3 regions of the Shimazuella sp. NTD250 genome follow, and region 3 is predicted to be linked to each of the others. Evidence: riboswitches for the same ligand, from Rfam matches in the RefSeq annotation. Region 3 holds a riboswitch; each other region holds the start of a gene.
What was found. Region 3 has a riboswitch for S-adenosylmethionine ahead of AC5WOF_RS06720 (hypothetical protein). Riboswitches for the same ligand answer to the same signal wherever they lie in the genome.
Positions count from the first base shown of each region.

Region 1: it holds a riboswitch for S-adenosylmethionine, as region 3 does, so the genes downstream of both, AC5WOF_RS08155 (2,3-diketo-5-methylthiopentyl-1-phosphate enolase) here and AC5WOF_RS06720 (hypothetical protein) in region 3, are expected to answer to the same signal.
Region 2: it holds a riboswitch for S-adenosylmethionine, as region 3 does, so the genes downstream of both, AC5WOF_RS12430 (methionine ABC transporter ATP-binding protein) here and AC5WOF_RS06720 (hypothetical protein) in region 3, are expected to answer to the same signal.

Region 1 is NZ_JCAJZS010000003.1:21,086-25,790, reverse strand. It holds gene AC5WOF_RS08160 (pyridoxal phosphate-dependent aminotransferase) at 1-1,172, shown strand, start outside; SAM riboswitch class I at 1,230-1,339, shown strand; gene AC5WOF_RS08155 (2,3-diketo-5-methylthiopentyl-1-phosphate enolase) at 1,414-2,613, shown strand; gene AC5WOF_RS08150 (2-hydroxy-3-keto-5-methylthiopentenyl-1-phosphate phosphatase) at 2,610-3,269, shown strand; gene AC5WOF_RS08145 (methylthioribulose 1-phosphate dehydratase) at 3,266-3,898, shown strand; gene AC5WOF_RS08140 (1,2-dihydroxy-3-keto-5-methylthiopentene dioxygenase) at 3,911-4,435, shown strand.
Region 2 is NZ_JCAJZS010000004.1:302,452-307,156, forward strand. It holds gene AC5WOF_RS12425 (hypothetical protein) at 1-242, opposite strand, end outside; SAM riboswitch class I at 905-1,008, shown strand; partial or broken gene AC5WOF_RS12430 (methionine ABC transporter ATP-binding protein) at 1,043-1,801, shown strand; gene AC5WOF_RS12435 (methionine ABC transporter permease) at 1,833-2,501, shown strand; gene AC5WOF_RS12440 (MetQ/NlpA family ABC transporter substrate-binding protein) at 2,514-3,320, shown strand; gene AC5WOF_RS12445 (M20 metallopeptidase family protein) at 3,436-4,705, shown strand, end outside.
Region 3 is NZ_JCAJZS010000002.1:366,975-371,679, reverse strand. It holds gene gnd (NADP-dependent phosphogluconate dehydrogenase) at 1-313, opposite strand, end outside; gene AC5WOF_RS06740 (cysteine dioxygenase) at 530-1,027, opposite strand; gene AC5WOF_RS06735 (LysM peptidoglycan-binding domain-containing protein) at 1,229-2,134, shown strand; gene AC5WOF_RS06730 (phosphotransferase) at 2,151-3,083, shown strand; gene AC5WOF_RS06725 (hypothetical protein) at 3,198-3,413, shown strand; SAM riboswitch class I at 3,484-3,591, shown strand; gene AC5WOF_RS06720 (hypothetical protein) at 3,657-3,956, shown strand; gene AC5WOF_RS06715 (stage V sporulation protein D) at 4,315-4,705, shown strand, end outside.

The DNA of each region.
Region 1 (4,705 bases), on a different contig from region 3:
AAACATTTCAATATGCTGATCGACTACAGTCATTACCCAAACAATTTTTTGCCAAATTGGTAGCTGATGTTAATCGATATGTGCAAGCAGGAAAAGATGTCATCAATCTCGGTCAAGGAAATCCTGATCTCCCTACTCCTGATCATATTATTCATTCCTTACAATTAGCAGCTGAAAATCCACAATTTCACAAGTATTCTCCGTTCCGTGGATTTACTTTTCTCAAAGAAGCAATTACTGCCTACTATCAACGAGAATATCATGTATCACTCGATCCAGAAACAGAAGTAGCCATTCTTTTTGGCGGAAAAGTAGGATTAGTAGAAATCGCACAATGTTTTTTAAATCCAGGAGATGTCGCATTGGTACCTGATCCCGGGTATCCTGATTATTGGTCAGGAATTGCCATGTCAGGAGCCCATATGGAAATGATGCCACTTTTAGCAGATAATCAATTTCTCCCTGACTTTCATCAAATATCTCAAGATATTTTAGAACAAGCAAGACTAATGTTTTTAAATTATCCTAACAATCCAACTGCTGCAATTGCAACACCAGAGTTTTTTGTCGAAACCGTAAAACTTGCAACGCAAAACAGTATTTGTGTGGTTCACGATTTTGCATATGGAGCAATTGGTTTTGATGGACAAAAACCACTAAGTTTCTTACAAACTCCAGGTGCAAAAGAAATTGGAATTGAGATCTATACGTTGAGTAAGACCTATAATATGGCAGGTTGGCGGGTTGGATTCGCACTTGGAAATAGATCTGTCATTCAAGCGATTGAACTGCTGCAAGATCATTTTTATGTCAGTTTGTTTGGGGCTATTCAGCAGTCAGCAGTTACTGCTCTTTTAGAATCCCAAGACTGTGTGAAAGAATTGGTTCAAACGTATGAAAATCGCAGAAATACCTTTATTTCCGGTCTAACACAAATAGGATGGAATGTCCCTCAGCCAAAAGGTTCTTTCTTTTGCTGGCTTCCAGTACCTTCTGGGTATACATCCACTACTTTTGCGGCAAAACTTTTAGATCAGGCACATATTGCCGTCGCCCCAGGCATAGGGTTTGGAAAAGCGGGAGAAGGCTATGTTCGAGTAGGTTTGCTCACAGATGAAAAACGATTGGAAGAAGCAGTTTACCGATTGGATCAGTTGGCATTATTTCATTGACAAAAAAATCATATTCATTCATAATCGTACTAACTGTTGCATATAAAATGAAACATTCTCTTATCAAGAGCAGGCGGAGGGACAAGCCCTATGAAGCCCGGCAACCGATTTACCCAATAGGTAGAAACGGTGCTAATTCTTACAGTTTTCAAACTGAAAGATAAGAGGAAGTGGCGTAAACTATTCCCCCTTCCTCTTGGAAGAGGGTTTTTCACTTTTTTTGATAAAGGAGGGATAAGGTATGGGTGCGGCAACTGCAACTTATTTAGTACCAAACAAGGGAAATATACTAGAAAAAGCAGAACAAATCGCCCTTGGACTAACTGTCGGTTCATGGACAAACTTACCTGAGGTAGATCAAACACAACTGGCGAAACACAAAGGAGAAGTCATTTCTGTAAATGAAATCTCTGACGATCAAAGTCTGATCACTATTTCTTATCCAGCGGTCAACTTTTCCGCTGATATTCCTGCCATCCTCACAACTGTATTTGGGAAATTATCCCTTGATGGAAAAGTAAAGCTAGTAGATCTCGATTTCACACCAGAATTAGAAGGGCGTTTTCCTGGACCTACCTTTGGAAACCTAGGTGTTCGCAATCTACTAGAAGTTTCGGATCGACCATTGTTGATGAGTATTTTTAAAGGCATTCTCGGCAGAGACCTAACTTTCTTCAAACAGCAACTACGAGCACAGGCACTTGGCGGTGTTGATATCGTAAAAGACGATGAGATCTTATTCGACAACCCAGCTACACCTTTTGAGCAACGAATCGATGCTGCCAAAAAAATACTTCAAGAAACCGAACACGAAACAGGAGAAACGACATTATATGCTGTAAATCTTACTGGTCGTTCTACTGAACTATTGGAAAAAGCAAAAAGAGCAGTCCAGCTAGGAGCCACCGCATTGTTGTTCAATGTGTTTACATATGGCTTGGACACGTTGCAAGCGTTAGCAGAAGACAAAGATATCTGTATCCCTATTTTGGCACATCCCGCGTTTGGTGGTGCAGTGACTGCATCTGCTCACTATGGAGTAAGCGCACCATTGTGGTATGGGAAATTATTGCGCGCAGCAGGCGCTGATTTGGTCCTATTTCCGTCACCTTATGGAAGTGTAGCACTCGAAAAAGACGCAGCTTTAGGGATAGCACGAGAACTGACTTCCCCACATGAAACATGGAAAAGAGCACTGCCTGTACCATCTGCTGGAATCCATCCAGCGCTTGTTCCAAAGCTGATCGAGGATTTTGGGGTGAATACTGTGATCAATGCCGGCGGCGGCGTACATGGACATCCAGACGGTGCATCTGCTGGTGGAAAAGCATTTCGGCAAGCTATCCAAGCTGTTCAAAAAGGCATTCCGCTAAAAGAAGCAGCCCAAACACACCATGAACTTGCAGCAGCACTTCAACTATGGGGTGATACAGGAAAATGAGCAAACAACCGATTATCTTTTGTGATTTTGATGGAACAATCACTCAATCTGATAACATCGTATCCATTATGAAACACTTTGCCCCTCCACAATGGGAAACACTCAAAGACAAAGTGTTAAGCCAAAGCCTATCTGTCAAAGAAGGTGTAGGCAAAATGTTTTCCTTGTTACCAAGTACGCTCAAAGAAGAAATCATCCAGTATGTAAAAGAAATTGGTATTATTCGAGCTGGATTTGCTGAATTTGTTGCCTTCACAAAAAAACAGAATATCCCTCTTTATATCGTTTCTGGCGGCATTGATTTTTTTGTATATCCGATCTTAGATCGCTATATAGATCGAGATCTCATTTACTGTAATGCAAGTGATTTTTCGAAGGAAACAATTGAAATTATTTGGCCACATGTCTGTGATACCCATTGTTCCAATGATTGTGGATGTTGCAAACCTTCCATTCTACGCCAATTTGACGGCACGAAATACGAGAAAATCGTCATCGGGGATTCAATCACAGACTTACAAGCTGCCAAACTTGCTGATCGTGTCTATGCAAGAGATTTCTTAAGCAAAAAATGTGAAGAATTACAAATACCTTATACTCCATTTGAGCAATTCACAGAAATTATCCAAGATTTAAAAGGGGTTAAGTCAGTATGAGTCTCTTACTAACACGCCTTGAAGAAATCTCATCGATCAAGCAAGAATTGGCTGAAAGAAACTGGTTTCCCGGCACCAGTGGCAACCTATCGATTAAGGTAACTACTAACCCTACTACCTTTTTGGTCACTGCAAGCGGTAAAGATAAAACAAAGCGTACACCTGATGATTTTATATTGGTCGATGAACAAGGAAATCCAGTAGAAGAAACGAATACAAAAGTCTCTGCTGAAACAGCATTACATGTAGAGGTATATAAACGCACGAGTGCTGGATGTTGCTTACATGTCCATACTGTCGACAATAATATTATCTCTGAAATCTACGGTGACCAAGGACAAGTTGTGATCCGCAATCAAGAGCTGATTAAAGCATTTGGTATTTGGGAACAAGATGCCCAAATTGTAGTACCCATTATCGAAAACCTTGCTGATCTTAAAGCACTAGCTGCTTTGTTTGGCAATGCTATCCGACCTCCAGTTCCCGGCGTACTGATTCGAAATCATGGTATTACGGCTTGGGGCAAAAATGGATTTGAAGCAAAAAAGCATTTAGAGGCCTTCGAGTTCCTCTTCTCCTATCAAGTAAAATTACAAATGATAGTTTCATCTAAAATCCAATACATTTAGGAGTGTGTTAACATGGCACAGTTATGTTTTCATGACAACGAAGAACGTGTTTCCAATCAACAAGCAGTGAGTAAGTATTTGGAAAGCCAAGGCGTCATCTATGAACATTGGAACATTACAAAGCTTCCTAACCACCTTCAAGAAAAATATGATCTATCAGACAGCGAAAAAGCAGAGATTATCCAAACTTTTCGAGTAGAAATCGATGATTTATCTGCACGTCGTGGTTATGCGACAGAAGATGTTATCTCTTTATCTCCAAATACTCCAAATCTAGATGAGTTGCTGAACAACTTCCTTAAAGAACACCATCATACTGATGATGAAGTTCGTTTTATTGTGAGTGGTCATGGTATTTTTGCAATCGAAGGACCGAACGGACGATTCGTCGATGTAGAGTTAGAACCTGGAGACCTCATTTCCGTACCGGAAAACTACCGCCATTACTTTACTTTAATGGAGGACAAACAAGTAGTAGCTGTTCGGATTTTTAAAGGAAAAGAAGGCTGGGTTCCCATTTATGAAAAACAGAACTGAGTATTTCACTCAGTTCTGTTTTTCATAATACATCTCTTTTTGGTACTACTAGATAAGAGAATCTTGCAAATAGAGATAACGACACGTTCACTGGTACTACCTTAAATAGAACAATTCGACTACAAACAATTTTATCTACACCAATAATATCCATCTTGACACTCCATACGGCTATAGCCGTAGGATTCTTGGGACGATAGACTCTTGACTATTTCATTACCAAGCTAACCCCGTGTGTCCCACGGTTTATGTATGTTGATTTCCTCTTTG
Region 2 (4,705 bases), on a different contig from region 3:
TCTTTCATAAGCTCCTCCCATGCCACATACTCTTCTGGACTGTTCATTTGACGAGTTTCTTCATCTGATAAGGGAATATCTTCCGGTTCTAATTGATCGATCATGTTCCAATAAGCTTTTACTTCATTTATTGTTGGTTGTTTGCGTTTAGACCAAGGGCGAAGGAATTTATATAAACTTTCTTTTTCTTTCTCATCCAATTTGTCAATTAGCTCATATAGTTCTTCGTTTGTAACGCCCATTCTCATCCCTCCTGTATCTAAATTGTACCTACATTGTATTCCCTTTTTTTCTTGTTGCAATAGGCCTGTTATTTCAACAGAATACAAAAACCGAGTATCTTTAAAGGATTCCCGGTTTTTGATTCATTCTATATAAGTGTCCTGATTTTTTTACACAGGGTCTAAAAAATGCTTTTTAGCGCCAAGTAGATAAGACCCCACATCGGAATACTGAGTAACACTGCATTCATAACTCCCAACCAGAAAAACTTACCTACCACTGTGTATTGCATCAAAGACACCTCCGTTTTGATCTGATGTCTTTATTATATTCAAAATGTGTGAGGTTTAAAGGATTTGGGGGGAAATGTAAATGAACTGTAATGTTGGGGTAATATCATATGTCATTATTACAATTTGGCTTATATTATTTCAGAATAATGTTTGATTTGAAATAAAAATGTTCACCGTGGTTACCATAGCGCAGGGGACAGATATTTTCTAGTATTGGTAATCCGAGTAATCTGTTGTTCTATTTTTATGTAGTTAAAAATGATTTAGCATTTACAAACATTTTGGTTGATCACTTGAAATCGGAATAGGTTTCTATGCTTATTCTTTATATTTCCATGTTGATTTTTATATTTTTATCCATTATAATAAAGTTAACTTGATATGTAGTTCTCTTATCCAGAGAGGTGGAGGGACAGGCCCTATGATACCTCGGCAACCATCCGTTAAGGAAAGGTGCCAATTCCTACAGAATTTTAGTTCTGGCAGATGAGAGAAGGCGATATGATAATATATCCCTTTTTGCATCTATGCGGAAAGGGATTTTTATTATTTTAGGAGGTGCTTTGAAATTGAGTTTCATCCAGTTGCAAAACGTCTCCAAACGATATGCTGAAGTAACAGCACTTGATCGTGTGTCTGTAGAAGTACAGACAGGAGAAATGCTTGGGATTATTGGTCATAGCGGAGCAGGTAAAAGTACTTTGCTGCGAATGATAAATGGATTAGAACAACCAACTGAAGGCGATGTTTTGCTAAAGGGGAAAAATATCGCGGATCTGAACAAGTTGGAATTACGTCAGCTTCGCAGTAAGATCGGAATGATTTTCCAGCATTTTAATTTGTTATCATCTCGAACAGTATTTCAAAATGTCGCGTTCCCAATGCAAATTGTGGGCAAGAAGAAGTCTGAAATCAAGGTTCGTGTAGAAGAATTGTTAGAACGTGTCGGACTTACAGACAAGAAAAATGCTTATCCCTCACAATTAAGTGGTGGGCAGAAGCAACGTGTGGGAATTGCTAGAGCACTCGCAAATCATCCAGAGATCGTACTTTGTGATGAGGCCACCTCTGCACTCGATCCTGCGACAACAGACTCCATCTTACAATTAATTCAAGAAATTAATCAGGAGACAGGTATTACGTTTGTGTTTATTACACACGAAATGTCTGTTGTTGAAAAAGTTTGCAGTCAAGTTGCAGTCCTTGAGGCTGGCCGCATTGTGGAAACAGGAAAAGTAGCGGATGTCTTCTCCAACCCTGAGCACACGGTAACCAAATCTTTTTTGGGTCTAACACCTAAGAAAGGGGGGAATCGAAATGTCTCCTAGTCTGGATTGGAACCTCATTATTCAAGGAACACAGGAAACATTGTGGATGGTTGCGATTTCTACTTTTTTTGCAGCATTGATCGGTGTACCTTTGGGTGTTTTATTAGTAGTTACAGATCGAGGTCAGTTTTGGGAACAAAGATGGTTACAAAAGGTTTTAGGCTTTATTGTAAATATTTTTCGTGCTGTACCCTTTATCGTCTTGATCTTATTTTTATTTCCAGTTACGAAATGGATTTTAGGTACATCACTTGGAACAACGGCAGCGACCATTCCGTTGATTGCTGGTGCGGCACCATTTTTTGCTCGAATGGTGGAGACTGCTATCCGGGAAATTGATCGTGGGGTAGTAGAAGCAGCAGAAGCAATGGGTGCAGGTCCTTTCACGATTATATTGCGTGTGTTCCTGCCAGAAGCAATGCCGGCGATCATCTCGAGTTTGACCGTTTCATGTGTTAGTTTAATCAGTTATTCTGCAATGGCTGGGATGGTTGGAGGAGGAGGTCTCGGTGACCTTGCACTTCGCTACGGATTTCAGATGTTTGATGAAAAAATGATGTTTGCTTGTGGAATACTACTTGTTGTAATGGTGCAATTGGTTCAATGGATTGGAGATTTTATTTCCCGTCGATTAGATAAACGAAACTTACAATCATAGAGGTGTATAGGAATGAAAAAGTGGCTATTATTGAGTTTTTCTCTTATTCTTGCAGTAATCGTGTCTGCTTGTGGAAACACAGATACTAGTAAAAGTACTGGATTACAAACATTGACAGTAGGAGCAACACAGGTTCCTCATGCGGAAATTTTAAATTATGTAAAACCAATTTTGAAAAAACAAGGTGTTGATCTTCAAGTAAAGGTCTTTCAAGATTATGTATTACCAAACCGTGCTGTAGAAGAAGGCCAAATTGATGCTAACTATTTTCAACACATTCCTTGGATGGAAACAACAAATAAAGAAAACGGATTTCATTTGGTAAAAGTAGTTGGTGTTCACATTGAACCAATGGGTGCTTACTCTCAAAAGATCAAAAATAAATCTGAAATAAAAAATGGAGCTACTATCGCTGTTCCTAATGCTACATCAGAAATCACCCGTTCTTTGCTATTACTCGATGCAAATGGTGTGATCAAGCTAGACAATCGAAATGGTGAAAAAACGGTTAAAAATATTGTTGCTAATCCAAAAAATGTTCAAATCAAGCCTCTTGAAGCAGCTATGTTACCAAGGGTTTTAGATCAAGTTGACCTTGCGATCATCAACACCAACTATGCACTTCAAGCAAAACTAAATCCTACAAAAGATGCAATTTTTATTGAGGATTCTAAGTCGCCATATGTGAATGTGCTTGCAACCAAGAAAGGGAAAGAGAATGACCCTCGTATTCAAAAGCTAGCGAAAGTGTTGAACTCTCCTGAAGTGAAAAAGTTTATAGAAGATAAATATAAAGGTGCAGTAGTACCTGCATTTTAAAACTATATTTCCCATTGGAGTAAATTCTACGGAATTTACTCTTTTTTAGTAAAGAAAAATATAAATATTTATATTATAATGAAAACGTCCTGTACAAAACTCACTTAGGAGTATTGTGACTCAACCCAAAATTTCAAAAAGACTAGTTGATCTGGCTGTTGAAATCAGCCGTCAGATGTACGCTCATCCATGCCCTTCTTTTCAAGAGGCAAGGTGGACGCTTCCTTACTTGGAAGACAAGCTTCGAGAGCATGGTGTGGATTACGAGCAAATCCCTGTGGAGCAGGACAGGACGTACGGCCTGCGCGTAAAGATTGTCGGACAGAAAAATGGTGGTAACGGACCGGTTATCTTGCTTCGGGGAGACATGGATGCTCTATCGGGCCAACCGAATCTGGATTCAGGGGTACACGAACAGTTCAACGATGCATTCCATGGTTGTGGGCATCATGTCCATACTGCTCAAGTATTTGCCATCATGCTCTGGTTTCATGAAAACAAAGATAAATTCAATGGAACCCTCATCGTGATGTTCCAGCCTGCAGAAGAAACACCACCAGGTGGTTGTAAGGACATGCTGAAATTCATGACCGAACAACTTGGTGATGTCTATGATGCAGCAGTGATGTATCACGTCACACCAGATTTCCTCGCCGGTCAGTTTGGCTTGCGCAAGGGTGCCATAACCGCCAGTTATGACACATTCTCTATTCGTGTCATTGGAAAGGGCGGGCACTCTGGTCATCCGGATAAGGCAAAAAATCCACTTCCGATTGCGGCAAGGTTGCTTGTCCTTTTGGACGAAGTTTTGCATGATGGGCTTGAGGAGCATTGGTCTCTTAAACACCCAGAGCTTTATGACTGGGCACATTCACTTGGACTGACGGCCTCTTCTTCTTGCTCGGAGCTCACCAAGGTTCTGTGTGGGGAAGTAGATCCGCTGAATCCGAATAACGATAGTGCTGTCAATGTGATCTCTGGCGAAGCAATCCTCAATGGAAGCATTCGCTGTCATAATCCAGCGATTCGTCAGCTCATCAAGCAGATGCTCAGGGAATTTTCTGAGAAGTTTATCTCCTGCTATCCTGATTATCAGGTGGAGGTAAACATAGTAGATGGCTACCCTGCTGTCATCTGTGATGCCACGCTCGTGGATGAGTTTTCCGCAATCGTGGCAAGTCACTTCGGCGAGCATGTCCTGAATGAAGCTCCAAGGTCAAATGGGGGAGAAGATTTTGGATATGCGACACTATATTGCCCTACGCTGATCGTTAGGGAAGGCGTTGCATTCCCGGATCGGGAAAACAGCAGCCTTCACAGTCGAGATTTCCGGGTAAACGAAGAAGCAATCCAGGGAGCAATTAAAGCAATGGTTCTCTTCTTGC
Region 3 (4,705 bases):
AGGTATTTCCACCGTCAATCAATACATCGCCTTTATCTAATAGAGGTTTAACTTGTTCGATCGTAGCATCTGTTGGGGCACCAGCTTTGATCATCATTAAAATTTTGCGGGGTTTTTCGAGGCTCTGCACAAATTCTTCTATACTATATGTACCAACGATATTTTTACCAGCTGCATCTTTTTGGACAAAAGGATTGATCAAATTTGTAAAGTTATCAAATACTGCGACCGAATATCCACGACTTTCCATATTTAAGGCAAGGTTTCTGCCCATAACGCCTAAACCAATAACACCCATCTGTTGTTGTTTCATCTCTATGACCTCTTTCTTGATCTAGTAAATCAAGTGCTCATTTCTTGAAAATAACATATTGATGTATTAAGTTTCAAGTGAGTATGCAACTCAAAAAGACAAGTGGAAATCCTGACAGACTGTACCACTTGCTTATGTTTTGAAGAAGATAGGAACTTTATACCAAGCATATTAGAAGCAGTCTAGACAGATAAGTATGTACTTCGTACTTATTTTTTATGAGGAGATAGTATTTTCCAAGTGTGTTTCATTATAAATGTGGTTATTTTCAATGGGCGGGGAGTAGACGTGGAAAGTGATCAAAGGTTGGTTTCTCGGATTGTACATGGAGTGAATTTGGTCTTGGGTTACGGTAAAATACTCATTTTGTTTATATCTCTCTTCTCTTACCTGCCCAGGTGCCTCAGTAGATTGTTTTATTTGATAGATACGATTATATAATGTGCCATCGACTACTTTTACACAACAAAAAGATTCCCCATGATCGTGTATGGGAGTTTCAATTTGTGGAGGAATTTGCAGAATGATTACTTCAAAAAGTTCGGATCGAAAGATAACATTTCTTCCATATTGCAGAGGGGGAGCTGGAGATGTGATGTAAGGGGAGATCTGCGGGTAAGTAATATTCCACCTGCGCATTTCTTGTTCTACTGCCGAGGGGCTTGGATGAGTGATAGGCAATAACCAATTGGGCAATTGAGCGGTCAAATCCATACTTGTTCCTCCTCATATTTCAGCCGAGAAATCCATATACGTTTAATGTATGTGGATGAGATGAAATCATGATTTGACCTCCAAGTGATGAGAAGACAATTTTACATAGCTGTTAACATTTTGTCCGATCTAGTGATAACTCTTTTATCTCGTACATATATTTCAGCATAAGGGCTTGAAAGATAGAAGGAGGGAGAACAGGTGGAGCAACTTCGCTTTAATATTTCAGAAAAGATTCGTCTGCATCCACAGCAAGCAGGGATAAGTTCGCTTCTGGAATTGGATTTATATCCCGATGTGGAGATCAAAGATGAAGGGCAGCATCTTAAAATTCACGGTTATCTTCGGCTGAATGGCACCTATGAAGGGGATATCGATGAAGAAGCAGATGTTTCTGATTATGATCCTTATGAAAGAGAGGGGGAAGAGATTGCCTATGTAATTCCTGTCGAAATTACTCTGCCTCGTGACCGTGCAGAACTAGCAACTGTCTGTGCAGAAGTAGAATCTTTTGATTACCAGATCTTATCACCATTTGAATTACAGATTGAAGCAGTTCTGATGATAGACGGGATATTGCCAGAAGCCGAGGAAGAAGAATTGATCACAGAGGTTTCTGAAGATCAGCAAGAAGAGATAGAAGAGAAAAAAGAGATCGAGTCCCCCACTTTTGCAGCTCAGCCTGCCAAACCAGAGCCAGAACAGGTAGAGGCAAAAAAAGAACAATCCAAACCCGAAGAAGTTGAACGCACCATACATCGGGAGACAAGAAAAATAGCAAAAGAACAAGTAGGCGAAGAACCACCATCACAAGAAGCCTTTCAACCTCAGCTTGTGATTGAAGAAGGACAACAAGAGGAAGAAATCAAGGAACCAAGTAATACAGAGGAAGAAGTTCGTGGCAGAGAATGGAGCAGGTGGTTGGTAGGAAATAGAGAAGAATCGTTTACTTCCTTAAAAATGGTTATTGTCCAAAAAGACGAGACGATCGATACATTAGCTGCCAAGTATGATGTTTCTTGTAATGCGATTATTAGAACGAATCAGTTCCCAACAGATCGTTTAGTGGAAGGTCAAATCGTAAAAATTCCGGTGAAGCGGAGCTAGGGAAGGAGGGCTTTCGATGTGGGAAGTGATTCATGCATTTGGATGGGACCCTTCTTCGGTGCAACATCGGGGTGGAGTATGGGAGGTTGCGGATGGAGACCAAAAATATGCGCTGAAAGAAAGTCATGCACCGAGAGAAAAACTGTATGTACTGCACCGCATGTTAGAACAAGTTCGCACAGCTGGATATCCTCATCTGCTTCCGTGGGTTCCTACAGAGGATGGAGAAATAGTCGTTTCTGCTTATGGAAGCCAGTGGTATGCCACTCCATGGCAAGAGCCTGCTGATGATCATGTATCGGCAACAGAGCTGGCATCATCCTTAGGGCGCTTTCATCGTTTAGCAGAACCTATAGCAGCACAGTTTCCCAAGTTGCACCAAGTCATCGATCCAGATCTAAAAGAGTCTTGGGAACAGCGAAAGACACAAGTATCCAGTTGGCAAGAGACGTTAGAAGAAGGAGAAGCAAAAATATCCGAACAATCTGCTCAGCTCTCCCAAAATGGATTTACGTTTGCTATCCAAGGAATCGATCGTTATCTTCAAGTGGAAAAAGGAATTGCCCCGAGATACACGATATGTCATGGTCGGGTTCATCCTTCTAATGTACTCACAAGTGAGGAAGGATTGTACTGGATCGATTTTGACCATGCTGCGCTAGATACACCCATAAAAGACCTTGCTACTTTAATACATCGATATCCAGAGGAATCTCCCGCAGAAATACTAGCAGCCTATGAACAAGAAAATAAACTATTGCCGAAAGAAAAAAGACTTCTAGCTGTCTTTCTCTCCTATCCCGAACGATTGGTTCGTGCGGTAGACAGACAAGAAGAATTAGTAGACGTTTCAAGTGAATATGCCCATATCCAAGAATGTCAAAAACTAATCAAAAAACTATGGCCGGCAAAGAAGAAGTCAAGGTCCAAACCAAAACGAAATCGATAATCCTAACGAGGGAAACCTCGTTTTTTTATGCCAAGAGGACGGGCTAGTATATATTCAAACATTATGGAAAACATAGGTAATGATTTGAAGTATCTAAAATCGGAGGATTATAGTATGGATAAAATGTGTATGAATATGATGATGATGGTCATGATGGAGGATATGATGGGAAAAATGAGAATGATGACCATGATGATGGACAAAATGAAAGAAATGAACATGATGCCAGAAATGGACATGGATATGATGATGAACAAAATGCAAGAGTCAGATGAAATGATGACAAAAATGATGAGTATGATGCGAACAATGAAAGAAAAATCGATGTAGTTATTTACAATTAAAATAATTACATATATAATCAACAACAAATCAACCAAAACGAAAAAAATCGAAGGATCTCTTATCAAGAGAGGTGGAGGGATTGGCCCTATGAAACCTCAGCAACCTCAGTCAACAGACTGTATGGTGCTAAATCCAACAGAGTAGAAACTCTGAAAGATAAGAGGAGGACCTTTCTAACCAGAAAACCTCTTCTTAAAGAGGTTTTTCATTTGTTAGGGAGGTAAAATCATGATTCAGTTAAAAGAAACTTGGATAAACGATTATTTAGACTTGTATTTATATGCAAAAGAAATCGGCGATCAAGAATGGCAAGCTGAAATTTTACAAAAACTGAATTTCACAGACAAAGATTTATTTCTCTATCATTTATGGGCACAATTCGATGCTATAAATACGCAGTTGTTGTTAAGTTATCAACAACTAAGAAGTGCATCGGATGCTTTTGAACAGGAACAACTATGGGAGAAAGTATGGAGTTTAAAAATGGAACGTATTACCTTGTCCCGAAAAATTCGTTCTTTTTGGTAATAGAGAAATATGGTTGTGAAACAGCTGAAGTCAAAAACAAGATGAAAATGAAATAGATAATACATACGAGGGAAACCTCGTTTTTTATGTGAAGATGTGGAGTGTTTGTTTCATTTTCTGACATTCGTACTTCCCTTTACTTAAAAAAGAATAGCCTCCTAATTACCTCAAACGACCAGTATGTTCCACATCTCACTCAATAGACGAAGATGTGGGATTTTTTACGTTTGAGTCTTTGAATATAACATTCCGTTGAGCAAGTTTGATAGGAAATTCCTAAATCATAGAAATGATGATTCTTTTTTACCCTTTGTCCACATAAATTGAAATAAAGGATAGTGGAAAAGGATGAAGAGACGTGAAAGCGCTATTGGTTACGCACAAAAAACGCTTATTCATTATATTTTCAATTGCACTGTTTGTACTGATCGCGTTGCTCGGTCGTCTTACTTTTGTGCAGTTGGTACAAGGGCCTTGGTTGACAGGGAAAGCGGAAAATCTTTGGGGCAGGGATATTCCCTTTGCGTCAAAGCGTGGACGCATCTTGGATCGCAATGGGGAATTGATTGCGTATAATATCAGTTCGCCTTCGGTGATGGTCGTACCAGCTCAGATCAAGGATAAAGATGGAACAGCTTATAAACTAGCAAAAATATTAGGTGTGCCAGAAGAAAAGATTTTGCCGTTTGTAAAGAAAAGACAGCTTATCGTTCGGATTAATCCCTATGGGAGAAAAATATCAGAAGCAA